One region of the Streptomyces sp. NPDC036822 genome, then DNA from elsewhere that is predicted to be linked to it. Evidence: riboswitches for the same ligand, from Rfam matches in the RefSeq annotation. Region 1 holds a riboswitch; the other holds the start of a gene.

Region 1 (9,340 bases):
TGGCCTTCGGGGTGACCGTGATGCCGGCCTTCTCCAGGTCGGCCTTCATGCGCTCGAACATGTCCTGCGGGGCCGGCATGTACGGGCGGGTGACCTCGGTCGGGTAGCAGAACTCGATCGTGAGCTTCTCCTCACCGGCCTTCTTGAGGAGCTCCTTGGCCTTGGCGGTGTCGAAGGGGTAGGTCTTCACCTTGTCCGAGAAGCCGGCGACCGTGTCGGGCATGAACTGGGTCGCGGCCTTGCCACCCTCGGGGAGCTGGGTCTTGACGATGCCCTCCCGGTCGATGGCGTGCGAGATGGCCTGGCGGACCTCGGGCTTCTTCAGCGCCGGGTTCTTCGACTGCGTCATGCCGACGTAGAAGATGTTGAAGACGTCACGGGTCGGGACCTTGTAGCCCTCGCCCTCCAGCGTCTTCACATCGGCCGGCGCGACCAGGTCGTAGCCGTCGATGTCACCGGCCTGCAGCGCCTGACGGCGGCCGGCCTCGGTGTCGATCGTGCGGAAGACCAGGTTCTTCACCTTGGCCTTCGCACCCCAGTAGTCGTCGAAGCGCTCCAGGGAGACTTCCTTGTTGCCCTTGTTCCACTTCGTGATCTTGTACGGGCCGGTGCCGGCGACCGTGCCGGCCTCCTGGCTGTACTTGGGGTACGTGATCGCGTCGCCCTTGGCGGTCGCGTCCTGCTTCGCGTACTCCTTCAGGGCCTTCGGCGAGTGGATCGCGAGGGCCTGGAGGGAGAAGCCGCCGGGCAGGTTCGCCGAGGGCTCGTTGACCTCGATGACGGCGGTGTTGTCGTCCTTGGCCGTGCAGGACTTGTAGTTCGGCTTGGGGGCTTCCTTGTCCTCGTTCTTGGCGAAGCCGCCCATGATGGTCTGCCAGTAGTAGGAGACCGCGCTGGACTGGTACGTACCCTTCCAGTTGAACCAGTGGTCGTAGTTCGCGCAGACGGCGGCGGCGTTGAACGCCTCGCCGTCGTGGAACTTCACGCCCTTGCGGAGGTTGAACGTCCACACCGTGCCGGCGGGGTTGCTCTCCCAGGTCTCGGCCAGGCCGCCGACGAGCTTGCTGCCGCCGGACTCGTGCTCCAGCAGCGCCTCGAAGGCCTGCCGGGTCACCCGGAAGGTCTCACCGTCGCTGGCGAGGGCGGGGTCGAGGGAACCGGGGTCACCGGCACCGGCGAACACGAAGGTGTCCTTCGCGCCGGCCTTGTCCCCGTCCTTGCCGCGCTCACTGGAGCACCCCGTGGCGATCAGGGTGACGGCTGCCGCCACCGTGATCGCCCGGACCGTACGGGACTTGATTATTCGCATGGGTCCACCCCAGGTTCCGCCGTGTGAGAGGTCTTGACCGGCCGAACACTACCGACGGGGAACCAGCTGGAGAACAGTCCGGATAGCGGTGATACCTAGTCGAGACCCGGACACTTGCCAAACCGGGCAGATCCGGGACAAGTGCGCTGCCCCGGTTAACGCCCCTGTCATATGGACGAGTTCGCCGGTCAGGGCCGGGGCGGGTAGCCGTAGCCGGGAGCGGACGGAGCGGGGGAGGCGTGGGCGTCGCGGTCGTAGAAGGGGCGGGCGTTGGCCCGCAGCCACATCGCCACCGGGTCGTACTCGTCCGACATCGCGACCGTCGAGACGGGGAGCCCGTCGGGGACGGCGGAGACCGACTGCCGCATCATCGCCCGCACCGCGTCGACCGAGGCCGGGGAGGTGTCGTAGAGGTCCAGGCCGATGGCGAGGTACGGGGAGCCGAGCGCGGGCTGCACCCAGGCGCGGCGCAGCGCCCGCACGGCGGGGGTGCGGTGCGCGTTCTGCGTCAGCAGGGCGTAGAACTGGGGCAGCTCGAGCGCGGGTTCGCTCAGGCGCAGCGGGCCGGCGGGCATCCGGTCGAGACCGGTGGCGATCCTGCGCAGGTCGGCCCAGGGGATGCCGACCCCGCCGCCGGAGTCGTGCGGGTTGAGCCAGATGCCCCAGTGGTCGGGGTAGAGGGCCCGGGCGATGTCGCGGCCGGTGACCACCTCGTGGGCGCGGTTCCAGCCGGAGGCCGCCAGCTCCTGGGCGGAGGTGACACAGGGGGCGTAGCCGAGGCCGTCGACCTCCATGTTGCCGTACTGGGCGTCGGGTGATCCGGCCTGGCCGTGCCAGAGGAGCATCCACACGTCGCCGTCCGCGAGGGCGTGCAGCAGCCGCTCGTACGCGTCGTAGCGTCCGGGTGCCACCTGGCGCAGCATGTGCTCGACCTGTCCGGCCGCGGCCGTGCCTGACGCGCTCACTTGTGTTCCGCCCCTCGTCCGTCCATCGGTCCTGTTTCCTGACGTGTCATTCCGTGGTGCCCCGCTCAGCCGGCGGCGCGCTGGTAGAACGGGCGCACCCGCTCCAGCATCCAGTCGGCCACGGGGTCCTGGGCAACGTCCAGGAGGATGAGATTCACGGGCCAGGCGGTCTCGACCCGGCCCAGCGCGCGGCCGAGCGCGTCCAGCGGCGCGTTGCGGTCGACGCCGTCCCAGGCGACGAGCTGGACGCCGACGAAGAGGGCCGGTTCGGTCCCCTCGACGCTGGCGAGGGCGCGCCGGGCGCTCGCCACGATGCCGGTGGCCTCGAACTCGGCGGCCGCGGCGGAGAGGAAGTCGACGGGGTCGTCCTGCCAGTCGGGCTCGAAGAGCCGGACCCGGCCGCCGCTCGCGGGGCCGTCCAGCGGGGTGCGACCGATCCGGCACAGCTCGGCGACGGCGGGGGGCGGCAGCGGGGCGCCGACGGTGCCACCAGGATTCACGGCGATGCCGAGCTGCGGGGGCAGGCCGCGGGCGAAGTCGCGGGCGGGTGCGACCGTGAACGACATGTGGCTGCCGACGCAGGCCAGGAACTGCTGCTCGGAGCTGAAGACGGGGACATAGGGGAGGCCGTCGATCTCCAGCGTGGGGAGGTCGAGGTCGGTGCTCTCGGGGCTGCCGCCGTTGGGCAGTGGAACCCAGACCGGGCTGCGGCCGAGCACCTCGACGAGCCGGCTCCCGGCGGCGGGGTTGCCGAGCGAGGCGGACAGCACCTCTTCGAGCTCATTGCCCGGCCACGAAACGTCCACGGTCCTCGGTCCCCTTCTCACGCGCCCGGTCACGCGCCCTCGGGGCAGAACCCTAATGCCGCCCTCGCGCCGCCGTGGCCAAAAGCATACGGAGCGCGCCGGGCCGCGGCGCCGCCCGCGGCCGGTCCGCCGGGGGGTACGCCGTCAGCCGACATCCCGGAAGGTGATCTTCCGCAGGGCGCCGGCCGCGTTCCGGTCGAGCAGGGTCGCCGAGGCGCAGCCGCGGGGCAGCCGGCCGGCCTCCACGGAGCGCAGCAGCCTGCCGACCGCCCGGCGGTGCCGGGCGAAGGCGTATCCGGACACGCCGCGGCCCCGGTCGCGCTGGCCCTCGCGGGCGGCGGCCGGGGTGACGTCGAGCAGGACCAGGTGCAGGGCGCGGCCTCTGCGGCGGGCCTCACGGGCGAGCCAGTCGCGCACCCAGGACTGGGTGCCGCAGTCGTGGACGATCACGCTCCGCCCCGCGCGCAGCTCCCGGCGCAGGCCGGCGTAGTGCGCGACGCGGACGAGGGGGCGGTAGACCGCGTACGGCAGGAAGCCGGGCATCCGCGCCTCCCAGCGCTCCCGGGCGTCCTGCGAGTCGATGCCGCGGCCGTCGGCCGCGCGGCGCATGAGGGTCGACTTGCCGCTGCCGGGCAGCCCGGAGACGACGACGAGGTCTCCCGCGGCGAAGGCGAGCACACGGGGGCCGTGCCCGTCCCGGTCGCGCAGGTCGCGCAGCAGGCGCGCGGCCGCGCCGTGCCGCCGGGTCCTGGCCCGGGCGCGTGGGGCGGGTATGCCGGTACTCGTCGCGTAGGCGCCGGTTCGTTGGAACGTCATCGCTTCTCCCCCTGTCGGGTCTCGAAGACCCTTCCCCAAGAAGTGTAAAGAGACGGTAATGAGGCACAAGCGATTTGCCGATCAGGACCCGCGTGCAATGATGTGCGCGCCAAGCGCACACAACCACATACCGGCCGTTCGAATCCGCGCGGGAGAGTTCCGGACAGACCGCAGCAGCGCTGTGGCGGTCCGGGCGCCGAAGGAGCAAGACCCTCCCTTGAATCTCTCAGGCCCCGTACCGCGCGGATGAGGCAGATCTGAAAAGCGGGCGCGCCGTCGCGCCCCACCCAAGGTGCAAGCCGAGGATGCCCTCGGTGAACCTCTCAGGTTCCATGACAGATGGGGAGGAAAGTCCTCTCGTCATGATCTTTTTCGCCCTGGGACCCGGGAGCCACACCCATGAGCACTGCCCGTCTGACCGCCCTCGATGCCCTGCATCGCTCCCTGGGCGCGACCATGACCGACTTCGCGGGCTGGGACATGCCGCTGCGCTACGGCAGCGAGCGTGACGAGCACAACGCCGTCCGCACCAAGGCGGGCCTCTTCGACCTGTCGCACATGGGCGAGATCACGGTCACCGGTCCGCAGGCCGTCGAGCTGCTCGACTTCGCCCTCGTCGGCAACATCTCCACGGTGGGCCCGGGCCGGGCGCGCTACACGATGATCTGCCGGGAGGAAGGCGGCATCCTCGACGACCTGATCGTGTACCGCCTCGGCGAGACCGAGTACATGGTCGTCGCCAACGCCTCCAACGCTCAGATCGTCCTGGACGCGCTCACCGAGCGTGCGGCGGGCTTCGACGCCGAGGTACGGGACGACCGCGACGCGTACGCGCTGATCGCCGTCCAGGGCCCCGAGTCCCCCGGCATCCTGAAGTCGCTGACCGACGCCGACCTGGACGGGCTGAAGTACTACGCCGGCCTGCCCGGCACGGTCGCCGGGGTCCCCGCGCTGATCGCCCGTACCGGCTACACCGGCGAGGACGGCTTCGAGCTGTTCCTGAAGCCCGAGCACGCCGAGGGCGTCTGGCGGGCCCTGACCGAGGCGGGCGCCCCGGTCGGCCTCATCCCCTGCGGCCTCTCCTGCCGTGACACGCTCCGCCTGGAGGCGGGCATGCCGCTCTACGGCCACGAGCTGACCACGGAGCTGACCCCGTTCGACGCCGGTCTCGGCCGGGTCGTGAAGTTCGAGAAGACGACCAACGACGGCGACTTCGTCGGCCGCAAGGCCCTGGAGGCGGCCGCCGAGCGGGCCGCGGTCGACCCGCCCCGCAAGCTGGTCGGCCTGGTCGCCGAGGGCCGCCGGGTGCCGCGCGCCGGCTTCGCGGTCGTCGCGGACGGCGTGGTCGTCGGCGAGGTCACCTCCGGCGCCCCCTCCCCGACCCTCGGAAAGCCGATCGCCATGGCCTACGTGGACGCGGCACACGCCGAGCCGGGCACCCAGGGTGTAGGTGTGGACATCCGCGGGACCCACGAGCCGTACGAGGTCGTGGCGCTGCCCTTCTACAAGCGCCGGAAGTGACGTTCCGCGGCCGGGACGATCCGGCCGCGCGTCCCGCCTTCCGTCTCACGTCGCGTCTCATCACGCGAGACCCACGTTCATCAGCACTCCCCCGATCCAGGAGAATCAGGTCATGAGCAACCCCCAGCAGCTGCGCTACACCAAGGAGCACGAGTGGCTGTCGGACGCCGAGGACGGCGTCTCGACGGTCGGCATCACCGAGTTCGCGGCCAACGCGCTCGGGGACGTCGTCTACGCCCAGCTCCCCGCGGTCGGTGACACCGTCACCGCGGGCGAGACCTGCGGCGAGCTGGAGTCGACGAAGTCCGTCAGCGACCTGTACTCCCCCGTGACCGGTGAGGTCACGGAGGCCAACGAGGACGTCGTGAACGACCCCTCCCTGGTGAACACCGCTCCGTTCGAGGGTGGCTGGCTCTTCAAGGTACGTGTCACGGGCGAGCCGGACGATCTGCTCTCCGCCGACGAGTACGCCGCGTTCTCCGCCGGGAACTGAGACCCCTGAGGGATCGATCCATGTCGCTTCTCAACACCCCCCTTCACGAGCTGGACCCGGACGTCGCCGCCGCCGTCGACGCCGAGCTCCACCGCCAGCAGTCCACCCTCGAGATGATCGCCTCGGAGAACTTCGCTCCGGTCGCGGTCATGGAGGCGCAGGGCTCCGTCCTGACCAACAAGTACGCCGAGGGCTACCCGGGCCGCCGCTACTACGGCGGCTGCGAGCACGTGGACGTGGCGGAGCAGATCGCCATCGACCGGGTCAAGGACCTCTTCGGCGCCGAGTACGCCAACGTGCAGCCGCACTCCGGCGCCTCCGCCAACCAGGCCGCGCTCTTCGCCCTCGCCCAGCCCGGCGACACCATCCTGGGTCTGGACCTGGCGCACGGCGGCCACCTCACCCACGGCATGCGCCTGAACTTCTCCGGCAAGCAGTTCAACGTGGTCGCGTACCACGTGGACGCCGCCGGACTGGTCGACATGGCCGAGGTCGAGCGCCTCGCCAAGGAGCACCGCCCCAAGGTGATCATCGCGGGCTGGTCCGCCTACCCGCGCCAGCTGGACTTCGCGGAGTTCCGCCGGATCGCCGACGAGGTCGAGGCCTTCCTGTGGGTCGACATGGCCCACTTCGCGGGCCTGGTCGCCGCCGGGCTGCACCCCAACCCGGTGCCGTTCGCGGACGTGGTGACCTCCACCACGCACAAGACGCTGGGCGGGCCGCGCGGCGGCATCATCCTGGCGAAGAAGGACTTCGCGAAGAAGCTGAACTCCTCGGTCTTCCCCGGCTTCCAGGGCGGCCCGCTGGAGCACGTGATCGCCGCGAAGGCCGTCTCCTTCAAGGTCGCGGCCTCGGAGGAGTTCAAGGAGCGCCAGCAGCGCACGGTGGAGGGTGCCCGCATCCTCGCCGAGCGCCTGGTCCAGGGCGACGTCACCGAGCACGGCGTCTCGATCCTGTCCGGCGGCACGGACGTGCACCTGGTCCTGGTCGACCTGCGCGACAGCGAGCTCGACGGGCAGCAGGCCGAGGACCGCCTCCACGAGGTCGGCATCACGGTCAACCGGAACGCGATCCCGAACGACCCGCGCCCCCCGATGGTCACCTCGGGCCTGCGGATCGGTACGCCGGCGCTCGCGACCCGCGGATTCGCCACCGAGGACTTCACCGAGGTCGCCGACATCATCGCGGAGACCCTGAAGCCCGGCTTCGACGAGGACAAGGCCCAGGCGCTCAAGGCCCGCGTCACCGCGCTGGCCGCGAAGCACCCCCTGTACCCCGGTCTGAAGTAGTTTCCTCCGTCGTACGCTTTAGTTCCAGGTTCGTTCGTACGACAGCTCCGGGGCACCGCGCACACTGGACAGTGAGCGCGGTGCCCCAGCCCGTGTTCGACCGCTTGTTTCCGCGCTTTGCTGCTCCACCCCGGCAGACAACGGCGTCTACCACCCCCACAAGGAGTTCCCCGTGGCCATCTCGGTCTTCGACCTGTTCTCGATCGGCATCGGCCCGTCCAGCTCCCACACGGTGGGTCCGATGCGCGCCGCGCGCATGTTCGCCCGCCGACTGAAGAACGAGGGCCTGCTGGCCCACACGGCCTCGATACGGGCGGAGCTGTACGGCTCCCTGGGCGCGACCGGACACGGTCACGGCACGCCGAAGGCCGTCCTCCTCGGCCTGGAGGGTGACTCTCCGCGCACGGTCGACGTCGAGACGGCGGACGACCAGGTCGAGCGGATCAAGTCGAGCGGCCGGATCAACCTCCTCGGCGTGCACGAGATCCCCTTCGACTTCGACGAGGACCTGGTGCTGCACCGCCGCAAGGCGCTGCCGTACCACGCCAACGGCATGACGATCCTCGCGTACGACGCCGAGGGCGCCCTGGTCCTGGAGAAGACGTACTACTCGGTCGGCGGCGGCTTCGTCGTGGACGAGGACGCCGTGCAGGGCGAGAACCCGATCGTCCCGGACGACACGGTCCTGAAGTACCCCTTCCGCACGGGCGACGAGCTGCTGCGCCTGGCGAAGGAGACCGGTCTGTCGATCTCGGCGCTGATGCTGGAGAACGAGAAGGCCTGGCGCACCGAGGACGAGATCCGCGAGGGCCTCCTGGAGATCTGGCGCGTCATGCAGGCCTGCGTCGCGCGGGGCATGTCCCGCGAGGGCATCCTGCCCGGCGGCCTCAAGGTGCGCCGCCGCGCCGCGAACACGGCCCGCAAGCTGCGCTCCGAGGGCGACCCGGCGGCGCTCGCGATGGAGTGGATCACCCTCTACGCCATGGCCGTGAACGAGGAGAACGCGGCGGGCGGCCGCGTGGTCACCGCCCCGACGAACGGCGCGGCCGGCATCATCCCCGCGGTCCTGCACTACTACATGAACTTCGTGCCCGGCGCCGACGACGAGGGCGTGGTCCGCTTCCTGCTCGCGGCGGGCGCCATCGGCATGCTCTTCAAGGAGAACGCCTCGATCTCCGGCGCCGAGGTCGGCTGCCAGGGCGAGGTCGGCTCGGCCTGCTCGATGGCGGCGGGCGCCCTCGCCGAGGTCCTCGGCGGCTCCCCGGAGCAGGTGGAGAACGCGGCCGAGATCGGCATGGAGCACAACCTGGGCCTGACCTGCGACCCGGTGGGCGGTCTGGTCCAGATCCCGTGCATCGAGCGCAACGGCATGGCGGCGGTCAAGGCGGTCACGGCGGCGAAGATGTCGATGCGCGGCGACGGCAGCCACCTGGTCTCCCTCGACAAGGTCATCAAGACGATGAAGGAGACCGGCGCGGACATGTCGGTCAAGTACAAGGAGACCGCGCGGGGCGGTCTCGCGGTGAACATCATCGAGTGCTGAGGGCGAAGGGCGGGGCCCGCGCGTGTCGTGACGCGCGCGGGCCCCGGGCCCCTGCCTCCGGACGGCCGTAGGGGCCTCCGGTCAGTCCTCCGTACCGGGAGGCGCGTCGGCGAGGGCGAGGCGGTCGCGGAGGGCCGCGTTCTCGGCCTCCAGGAGCGCGATGCGCTTGCGGGCGAAGTACAGCTCCATGACGGCGTCCTGGAATTCGGACACGAGCTGTTCGGGGGTCAGTTCCATGCGGGCCTCGGTGCTCGGGCGGGCGGTCAGGCCGACGCGACGGTGGTGACGGTGCCGGAGGGGCCGCGCCACTTGAGGGCGCCGCCCTCGGCGAAGAGGACGCCGCCGTTCGTCGGGTTCTCGCTCGGCACCGTGGTGGCGTTGCGGATGCCGATCACGCCGTCGCCGCCGCCGTACGACTCGGTGCTCGTCACTCCGAACATGGCGTTCTGGGCGGCCAGCGCGCCGCTGTTGAGGACCCGCAGCTTCGCCACGCCCGCCCGGTCGCGGAACTCGGCCAGGCGGCTGGCGGAGTCCGTGTTCGCCTGCATGAGCAGGCCGATGGAGGAGGTCCGCTGGTCGATCTCCACCCGGCCCCGGG
Region 2 (9,340 bases), on a different contig from region 1:
TCCGGTGGTGGTGCGGGAGGCCGCGGGAAGGCTCCTCGAAGGGGTGGACACCACGGGCGGGGTGAGGCTTCTGGGGGTGGGGGTCAGCGGGCTCGCGGACTTCACCCAGGAGGACCTGTTCGCCCAGGCGGAGGCGGAAGCGCGGGCCGAAGCCGAAGCGGCGGGGGAGGCGCCCGGAGGAGCGGAGGCGTCGCCGGACCGGCTGCCGGAGCCGGGGGAGCCGTCCGAGGCCGGGACGGACGGCACGGAGGCGCCGCCCGAGCGACGGTGGTCGCCCGGGCACGACGTACGGCACGCGGTCCACGGGGCGGGGTGGGTGCAGGGGAGCGGCGTCGGCCGGGTCACCGTGCGCTTCGAGGAACCGGGCTCGGCGCCCGGTCGGGTGCGGACGTTTCCCGTCGACGACCCCCAGCTGGAGCCGGCGGATCCGCTGCCCCTGGTCGGACGCGGGGAGGGGCCGGCGGCCGTGGCGTAGCGGCCCGCCGGCGATCGGACCGGAGGGCCGCCGTAAGGCCGGCCTGGCGCGCGGCCGGGCTCGACGCCCCTCGCCGCGGGACATGCGCCACCGGACCCGACGCCCGTCGCCAGGGGGCGTGCGCGGTCGGGCCGGACGGCGGTCCCGTCAGGTCTCTTCCTGGCCCGCCAAGTGGCCGAAGTCGCGGTCGGGGACCGGGGGGAGGGCGATGTTGTAGTGGCGGTAGAGCTGGAGCTCCTGCTCCGGGGAGAGGTGGCGGCCCACGCCGAAGTCCGGTGCGTCCTTGATCAGGGCGCGCTCGTACGGGATGCGCAGGCCGTCCTCGAGCAGTTCGCTGGGCTCCAGGGGGACGAAGGCGTCCCGGCTGAACAGGCCGGTGCGGACCGCGGCCCATTCGGGCACTCCGGTCGCGTCGTCGAGGTACACCTCGTCCACGGTGCCGATCTTGTTGCCGTCGCGGTCGAACGCCTTGCGGCCGATCAGGCTGCGCGGATCGATGTCGGTCTGCACGGTCCCTCCAACTGGTCGCGACTGCTCTACAGAGACTACGAAAGTGCACATCCGAGATGTCGGCCACTTGAGCGACGGCAGGGGGAAGCGCGCTGGTAGGCTGGCTGTGGCTGTCGACCCCGTGCGGGAGAGTCCTCCGGAGAAACCTTTCGGAGGCGCCGAAGGAGCAAATCCTCCCCGGAATCTCTCAGGCCCCTGTACCGCACGGACGAGGTCACTCTGGAAAGCAGGGCGGGCGTCAGACGGCATCCGCTCTCACCGACGGTGAAAGCCGGCGTGCCCCTTCGGCGTGCCGGTGAAGCTCTCAGGTTGAGATGACAGAGGGGGAGGCCGTCCGGGCACCCGCGCCGTGGTGCTTCTCGCAGGTCGTGACGACCAGGAGGCCTCCGTACATGACCGCTCACCGCATCCCGCTCTCCGAGCTCGAACAGGGCATCCCGTTCGAACAGCGGCACATCGGGCCCGACGCCGAAGCCCGTGCCAAGATGCTCGCGCAGGTCGGCTACGGCTCCCTGGACGAGCTGACCGCCGCCGCCGTGCCGGACGTGATCAAGAGCGCCGAGGCGCTCGGTCTGCCCGCCGCCCGCACCGAGGCCGAGGTCCTCGCGGAGCTGCGTGAGCTCGCCGACCGCAACCAGGTCCTCGCCCCGATGATCGGCCTCGGCTACTACGGGACCTTCACCCCGCCGGTCATCCTCCGGAACGTGATGGAGAACCCCGCCTGGTACACGGCGTACACGCCCTACCAGCCGGAGATCTCCCAGGGCCGCCTCGAGGCGCTGCTCAACTTCCAGACGATGGTCGCCGACCTGACCGGCCTGCCCACGTCCGGTGCCTCGCTGCTGGACGAGGGCACCGCGGCCGCCGAGGCCATGGCCCTGTCCCGCCGGGTCGGCAAGGTCAAGAACGGTGTCTTCCTCGTCGACGCCGACGCCCTGCCGCAGACCATCGCCGTCATCGAGACGCGTGCCGAGCCCACCGGGGTCGAGGTCGTCGTCGCCGACCTGAGCGACGGCATTCCCGCCGACGTCGCCGAGCGCGGCGTCTTCGGCGTCCTGCTCCAGTACCCCGGAGCCTCCGGCGCCGTCCGGGACATCAAGCCGGTCATCGACGCGGCCCACGAGCTGGGCGCGATCGTCACCGTCGCCGCCGACCTGCTCGCGCTGACCCTGCTCACCTCGCCTGGCGAGCTGGGCGCGGACATCGCCGTCGGCACCACCCAGCGCTTCGGCGTACCCATGGGCTTCGGCGGTCCGCACGCCGGTTACATGGCCGTCCAGGACAAGCACGCCCGCTCCCTCCCCGGCCGCCTCGTCGGCGTCTCCGTCGACGCCGACGGGAACAGGGCCTACCGTCTGGCCCTGCAGACCCGCGAGCAGCACATCCGCCGCGAGAAGGCCACCAGCAACATCTGCACCGCCCAGGTGCTGCTCGCCGTCATGGCCGGCATGTACGCCGTCTACCACGGCCCCGACGGCCTGAAGCAGATCGCGCAGCGCGTTCACCGGTACGCCACCGTCCTCGCCGAGGGACTGCGCGCCGGCGGCGTCGAGGTCGTGCACGACGCGTACTTCGACACCCTCACCGTCCGCGTGCCGGGCAAGGCCGCCGAGGCCGTCGCCGCCGCCCGTGAGGCCGGCGTCAACCTCTACCGCGTCGACGCCGACCATGTGTCGGTCTCGTGCGACGAGACCACCGGCCGCGCCCAGATCGGCGCCGTGTGGAGCGCCTTCGGGGTCGACGCCGACATCGAGGCCCTGGACGTCACCGCCGAGGACAGGCTGCCCGCCGCGCTCCTGCGCACCGACGCGTACCTGACCCACCCGGTCTTCCACGCGCACCGCTCCGAGACGTCGATGCTGCGCTACCTCCGCAGGCTCGCCGACCGCGACTACGCGCTGGACCGCGGCATGATCCCGCTCGGCTCCTGCACCATGAAGCTGAACGCGACCACCGAGATGGAGCCGGTGACCTGGCCGGAGTTCGGCCAGATGCACCCCTTCGCCCCCATCGACCAGGCGCAGGGCTACCTCACGCTCATCACCGAGCTGGAGGAGCGTCTCGCCGAGGTCACCGGCTACGACAAGGTCTCCCTCCAGCCCAACGCCGGTTCGCAGGGCGAGCTCGCCGGTCTGCTCGCTGTCCGCGCCTACCACCGGGCCAACGGCGACCTCCAGCGCACGGTCTGCCTGATCCCGTCGTCGGCGCACGGCACCAACGCCGCCAGCGCCGTGATGGCGGGCATGAAGGTCGTCGTCGTCAAGACCGCCGACGACGGCGAGGTCGACGTCGAGGACCTGCGCGCGAAGATCGAGCAGTACCGCGACGAGCTGTCCGTGCTGATGATCACCTACCCGTCCACGCACGGCGTGTTCGAGGAGCACGTCGCCGACATCTGCGGCGCCGTGCACGACGCCGGCGGTCAGGTGTACGTCGACGGTGCCAACCTCAACGCGCTCGTCGGCCTCGCCAAGCCCGGCAAGTTCGGCGGCGACGTCTCGCACCTCAACCTGCACAAGACCTTCTGCATCCCGCACGGCGGCGGCGGCCCCGGCGTCGGCCCGGTCGGCGTGCGCGCGCACCTCGCGCCGTACCTGCCCAGCCACCCGCTCCAGCCCGCCGCGGGACCGGAGACGGGCGTCGGCCCGATCTCGGCCGCCCCCTGGGGCTCGGCGGGGATCCTGCCGATCTCGTGGTCGTACGTGCGCCTGATGGGTGGCGAGGGCCTCACGCGCGCCACGCAGGTGGCCGTCCTCGCCGCGAACTACATCGCCAAGCGCCTGGAGCCGCACTACCCGGTGCTCTACACCGGCCCGGCCGGTCTGGTCGCCCACGAGTGCATCGTCGACCTGCGCCCGATCTCCAAGGCGACCGGTGTCAGCGTCGACGACATCGCCAAGCGTCTGATCGACTACGGCTTCCACGCGCCGACGATGTCCTTCCCGGTCGCCGGCACGCTGATGATCGAGCCGACCGAGTCCGAGGACCTGACCGAGCTCGACCGCTTCTGCGACACGATGATCGCGATCCGCGGCGAGATCGAGAAGGTCGCGTCGGGCGAGTGGCCCGCCGACGACAACCCGCTCCGCAACGCGCCGCACACGGCGGCCGCGCTGGGCGGCGAGTGGAACCACGCGTACACCCGTGACGAGGCGGTCTTCCCGGCCGGCGTCTCGGCCGCGGACAAGTACTGGCCGCCGGTCCGCCGGATCGACGGGGCGTTCGGGGACCGCAACCTGGTCTGCTCCTGCCCGCCGCTGGACGCGTACGACAACTGAGCATGAGTCAGGGCCGGTTCGGAGGACTCCTCCGGGCCGGCCCTTGTCGTGTTCCTCGTGCGTGTGCTGTGGGACCGCCTTCCGCGGGACTGCCCTCCCGTCAGGCGGCGGTCGTCACCTGGGCCGCCCTGAGCGGGCGGTGCGGGGCGATGATCTGCCCGTCGGGCAGCAGTTCACCGGTGTCCTCGAAGAGCAGGACTCCGTTGCACAGCAGGCTCCAGCCCTGCTCCGGGTGGTGTGCCATCAGACGCGCCGCCTCCCGGTCGGCGGAGTCGGCGGTGGGACAGGCTGGCTGGTGCTGACACATGGGTGGGTTCTTTCGCTGGGTCGTGGTGAATGTCGTCCTGCGGCTCGACGCGGTGCTCATGGCCGCCCCCCGTTGTCGGTTCGGTTGGTCCAGTGTTCCCCCACGGACGTCGATCCGCAGGTATTTCGCGGCAGCTCTTCCTACTGCATGAAGACGTATCACCCGCGCGGGCGGTTCAACTCAACTCGGAGGTCACTTCGGGTGGTTCGGCATAGCCCCAGCGGGCTAGTCCGTCCGGGTCGGGTCGTTCGACGGGGGTGTTCGACGCGGCCCGGCGGGCACGTCCGGACGAACCGTGGACGTCTGAGCGGCCCCGACCGGACCCGGCCGAGGGGCCGCGCCGTCGAGAGGTCCCGCTCGGACGGTGCTCCCACGAACCGTGCCCCGCGACCGGATCGGTCGCGGGGCACGGGTGCGCGTGCGCTGGATCAGGCCGGCGCCGGAGTGCCGTACAGCGGTGGCGGTGCGAGGCGCAGGCTCAGGAGGGGCAGCAGGTCCGCGACCCGGTGCGGGCGGTGGGCGGCGATGCCCGGCGGGGCGGGGGCGAGCGGGATCAGCAGATCGGTGGGCGCGGGCGAGGCCGAGGCGCCGTCGGCCTCGGTGTCGCCGTGCAGCCACAGCGTCAGCATGTACAGCTCCGGGACGGACAGCAGCCGGGGCTGGTACGCCGTGGGCAGCGCGTCGGCCTGGAGGAGCGCGCGTTCCGTCGCGGCGACGTACGGCCCCTCGAAGAAGTGCGAGAACGTCCAGCCGTCGGGCGTGAGCATGGTGTCCGCGGCCGCGACGGCCCGGTCGGTGCCCCGGATGAGGAAGCGCCAGCCGGTGAGCCGGGTCCGCGGAGTCCGCCCCGGCGGGGCCACCTCGTCCCGCACGTCGAGGACGTGTACGGGCAGGGGCAGTTCGGGACTCAGCGGGCCCAGGGCGGCCCGGAGGGCGGGCGTTCGCGCCTCGCGGACGGCGGTGGGGGAACCGAGGGCCGCGAGGACACTTCGCAGGGCCGGCGCAGGGGCCGGTGAGGGTCGGAGCATGATGGGTCGCCTCTCGCTCAGGAGACACGGTGACGCGTGGGCAGGTACGACGGCGCTGTCAGCTGCCGGCCGGAAGGGGCCAAGAGGCCATGGCCGAGCGCCAACACTCTGCCTCGTCCGCGGAGTTTATACGAGAGGTGTTCACGCAGTGTTTCCGCTAGCTGACGGGGATATTGCGGGCAAGGCTTCATCCGGACCCATTTACGCGGCGATTCCCTGGCTTCCCGGCGGTTCCGCGGCGTCTGCCTGCGGTGTTGTCCTGGCTACGGACGGCCGATTATCGATCGCATGGTTCCGGCGATTATGTCGCTGGAATATGTCCTATGCTGCATGCCCGAGGGGTGTGCCGGACGGAACTCCTCTCAGCCTATCGTCCAACGCGGTCGCCGCGCAGGCGTTACGGATCAGTCCCTCGGGGCATCATCGTCCGTGACACGCGCGGCCGTCGCCGCGGCCGCCCATGCGGGGAAGGACGCTTCGATGGGTGAGAAGGTCGTGGCGGACGGGTTCGGCCTGTCCGACCGGCAGCGGTACCGCAGGAAGCTCCAGCAGTGTCTCGCGGGCCTCGCGAGGCTTCTGGCGGAGAAGAGGTTCGACGGGCCGCGAAATCTCATGGGCATGGAGATCGAGCTCAATCTCGCCGGCCGTGACGGCATGCCCCGGATGGTCAATGGGCGGGTGCTCGAGCGGATCGCCAGCCCGGATTTCCAGACGGAACTCGGAATGTTCAATCTCGAAGTGAACATCGCTCCGCACCAGCTCGCCGGGCGGGTATTCGACAGGCTCGCCGAGGAGCTGCGTACGGGTCTGGGATATGCCGATCGCAAAGCCCGGGAAGTCGACGCGGGCGTGGTGATGATCGGAATTCTGCCCACCCTCGCCCAGCGCGACCTCGTCTTCGAGAACCTTTCGGACGTCGACCGCTACACCCTTCTCAACGATCAGATCGTCGCCGCCAGGGGCGAGGACTTCGTCCTCGACATCCACGGCGTGGAGCGGCTGTCGTGCACGTCGACGTCGATCGTCCCGGAGGCGGCCTGCACCTCCGTACAGCTGCACCTCCAGGTCACCCCGCCGCGCTTCGCCGCCGTGTGGAACGCGGCGCAGGCCGTGACGGCGGTGCAGATCGCGGTCGGTGCCAACTCTCCGTTCCTGTTCGGACGTGAGCTGTGGCGGGAGTCCCGGCCGCCGCTCTTCCAGCAGGCGACGGACACCAGGCCGCCGGAGCTGCAGGCGCAGGGGGTGCGGCCGCGGACCTGGTTCGGGGAGCGGTGGGTGGACTCCGCGTACGACCTCTTCGAGGAGAACCTGCGGTACTTCCCCCCGCTGCTGCCGATCTGCGACGAGGAGGACCCGCTGCTCGTCCTGGACCGTGGCGGGGTCCCGCAGCTCAAGGAGCTGGTCCTGCACAACGGCACGGTCTACCGCTGGAACCGTCCCGTGTACGGCTGGGTGGACGGGGTCCCGCACCTGCGCGTGGAGAACCGGGTCCTGCCGGCCGGCCCGACCGTCACCGATGTCGTCGCCAACGCGGCCTTCTACTACGGCCTGGTGCGCTCGCTGGCCGAGGAGGCGCGCCCGGTGTGGAAGCGGCTTCCGTTCGAGGACGCGGCGGACAACTTCGATCTCGCGTGCCGGCACGGCATCGAGGCCGAGCTGCGCTGGCCCCGGCCGGGCCGCGCGGGCGGCGTGGCGGCTGTGCCCGCGGCACGGCTGGTCCTGGACGAACTGCTGCCGCTGGCCGCGGCCGGGCTCGACGCCTGGCACGTCGAGCCCGCGGACCGCGACTTCTACCTCGGGGTGATCGAGGAACGCTGCCGGAAGCGGGTGAACGGCGCGTCCTGGCAGACCGACACCTTCCACCGGGCGCTGGACTCCGGTCTCGACCGGGAGGCGGCGCTCGCTGCCATGACCCGGCGGTACGCCGAGTTGATGCGGGAGGGCGAGCCGGTGCACACGTGGCCGGGGTGGCGCGCGTGACGTGTGCTGCTCGGCGGCCTGCTGCGATCAGCGGCCGAGGCGGCCGTGGCGGCCGTGGCCGCCGGGTCGGCTGCGGCGACCGGGCCCGGCGTGCGGCCCGGGCGGCCCGGAGTGCGGGAGGCGGGGAGTCTCGCACGTGACCGGTGGCAGCGTCCTTCGGTGCGGGTGGCGGCGGGAATGGCGCTCGGCCCGGGCCGTCACGCATGATCTCCCTACCCGGGAAGCGATGGGGAAGTGGAGACAGGTGTGGTGTCGGAGCAACGCGTGGCGGCAGATTCCCTACCCCCCGAGGGGCTCTCGCGCCGGCTCCTGCGGTCCGAGACGGCCCTCGTGCTCGCGCTGTCGCTCGGAGCGAGCGGTGTCTCCGCCCTCATCAGCTTCATCGGGTCGCTGACCAAGCCGGGCGGGCTGAAGGAGCAGGCGGCGACGCTCAACGGCTCGTACGCGCCCGGGCGGCCCTGGCTCGACCTCGCCTGGCAGCTCTTCGGCATCGCCTCCGCCCTGGTCCCGGTCCTGCTCGTCGCGCATCTGCTGACGCGGGAGCGCTCGGGCCTCGGGGCCATCGGCTTCGACCGGACCCGGCCGTGGCCGGACCTGGGGCGAGGCACCTTGGTGGCGGCCGGGATCGGGAGCGCGGGGCTCGCCTTCTACCTGGTGGCACGCGCGTCCGGGTTCAACCTGACGGTGGTGCCCGAATCCCTGCCGGACGTCTGGTGGAAGTACCCGGTGCTCATCCTCTCGGCGGTGCAGAACTCCGTCGTGGAGGAGGTCATCGTCGTCGGCTATCTGCTGCGCCGGCTCGCCCAGTTGGGCTGGACGCCGATGGCGGCTTTGGTGGCGAGCTCGGTGCTGCGCGGCTCGTACCACCTCTACCAGGGCATCGGCGGCTTCGTCGGGAACATGGTGATGGGCGTCGTCTTCGTCTGGCTCTACCGCCGCTGGGGGAGGGTCGGACCCCTCGTGGTGGCCCACGCGCTGCTCGACATCGTGGCCTTCGTCGGATACGGGCTGCTCGCCGGGAAGGTGGACTGGCTGCCGACCCCGTAGGCGGGGTGCCGCCGGCGACGGCGGGAAGCCGGGAACGACGAAGGGGCGCACGGCCGTGAGCGTGCGCCCCTTCGTCGTACGTCGCCCCATCGTGGTGCGCCCGACGGGCGGGTGCGGGGGCGTCGCCGTCAGGCGCGCAGTTCTCCCTCGATGACCGTGACGGCGTGCCCGGTCAGGAGGGTGCGGTCGCCGCGCAGGCGCGTACGGACGAGGCCGGTGCGGGCGCCGCCCTGCAGGCCGGTCAGTTCGTCGCGGCCGAGACGGGTCGACCAGAACGGGGCGAGCGCGGTGTGGGCGCTTCCGGTGACCGGGTCCTCGTCGATGCCGACGCCGGGGAAGAAGCCGCGGGAGACGAAGTCGTAGCCGCGCTCGGGCTGTTCGGCGGCGGCGGTCACGATCACCCCCCGGTCGGAGAGGTGGACCAGGGCGGCGAAGTCGGGCGTGAGCGCGCGCACGGTCGCCTCGTCCCGTACCTCGACGACCAGGTCGCCGATGTGGGCGGCGGTGTCGTGGACGGAGACGATCTCCGCGCCCAGCGCCCTCTCCAGACCGTCCGGCACCGGCACGGCCGTCAGCGAGGAGGTGGGGAAGTCCATCGTGAGCGTGCCGTCCTCCTCGGCCGTGGCGCTGAGGATGCCGCAGCGGGCCGCGAACCGCACGGTCCCGGTCGCCGCGCCGGTCGTGTGCAGGACATGCGCGGTGGCGAGCGTGGCGT

The links. A riboswitch is a leader RNA that binds a small molecule or an ion and turns the genes downstream of it on or off. The one in region 1 is predicted to bind glycine.
Region 2: another riboswitch for glycine. It lies ahead of gcvP (aminomethyl-transferring glycine dehydrogenase); the one in region 1 lies ahead of gcvT (glycine cleavage system aminomethyltransferase GcvT).

The regions. Positions count from the first base shown of each region.
Region 1 covers NZ_JBVJPY010000002.1:419,600-428,939, reverse strand. Annotated here, with positions in the region: gene ACZ68P_RS06285 (ABC transporter substrate-binding protein) at 1-1,309, opposite strand, end outside; gene ACZ68P_RS06280 (enhanced serine sensitivity protein SseB C-terminal domain-containing protein) at 1,498-2,274, opposite strand; gene ACZ68P_RS06275 (enhanced serine sensitivity protein SseB) at 2,340-3,080, opposite strand; gene ACZ68P_RS06270 (AAA family ATPase) at 3,225-3,896, opposite strand; glycine riboswitch at 4,036-4,147, shown strand; gene gcvT (glycine cleavage system aminomethyltransferase GcvT) at 4,296-5,417, shown strand; gene gcvH (glycine cleavage system protein GcvH) at 5,530-5,910, shown strand; gene glyA (serine hydroxymethyltransferase) at 5,931-7,199, shown strand; gene ACZ68P_RS06250 (L-serine ammonia-lyase) at 7,372-8,742, shown strand; gene ACZ68P_RS06245 (hypothetical protein) at 8,824-8,979, opposite strand; gene ACZ68P_RS06240 (hyaluronoglucosaminidase) at 9,006-9,340, opposite strand, start outside.
Region 2 covers NZ_JBVJPY010000017.1:9,968-19,307, forward strand. Annotated here, with positions in the region: gene ACZ68P_RS29165 (DNA polymerase IV) at 1-475, shown strand, start outside; gene ACZ68P_RS29170 (PRC-barrel domain-containing protein) at 623-985, opposite strand; glycine riboswitch at 1,100-1,198, shown strand; gene gcvP (aminomethyl-transferring glycine dehydrogenase) at 1,378-4,263, shown strand; gene ACZ68P_RS29180 (DUF5999 family protein) at 4,364-4,570, opposite strand; gene ACZ68P_RS29185 (hypothetical protein) at 4,999-5,598, opposite strand; gene ACZ68P_RS29190 (glutamate-cysteine ligase family protein) at 6,079-7,578, shown strand; gene ACZ68P_RS29195 (CPBP family intramembrane glutamic endopeptidase) at 7,843-8,625, shown strand; gene ACZ68P_RS29200 (PhzF family phenazine biosynthesis protein) at 8,754-9,340, opposite strand, start outside.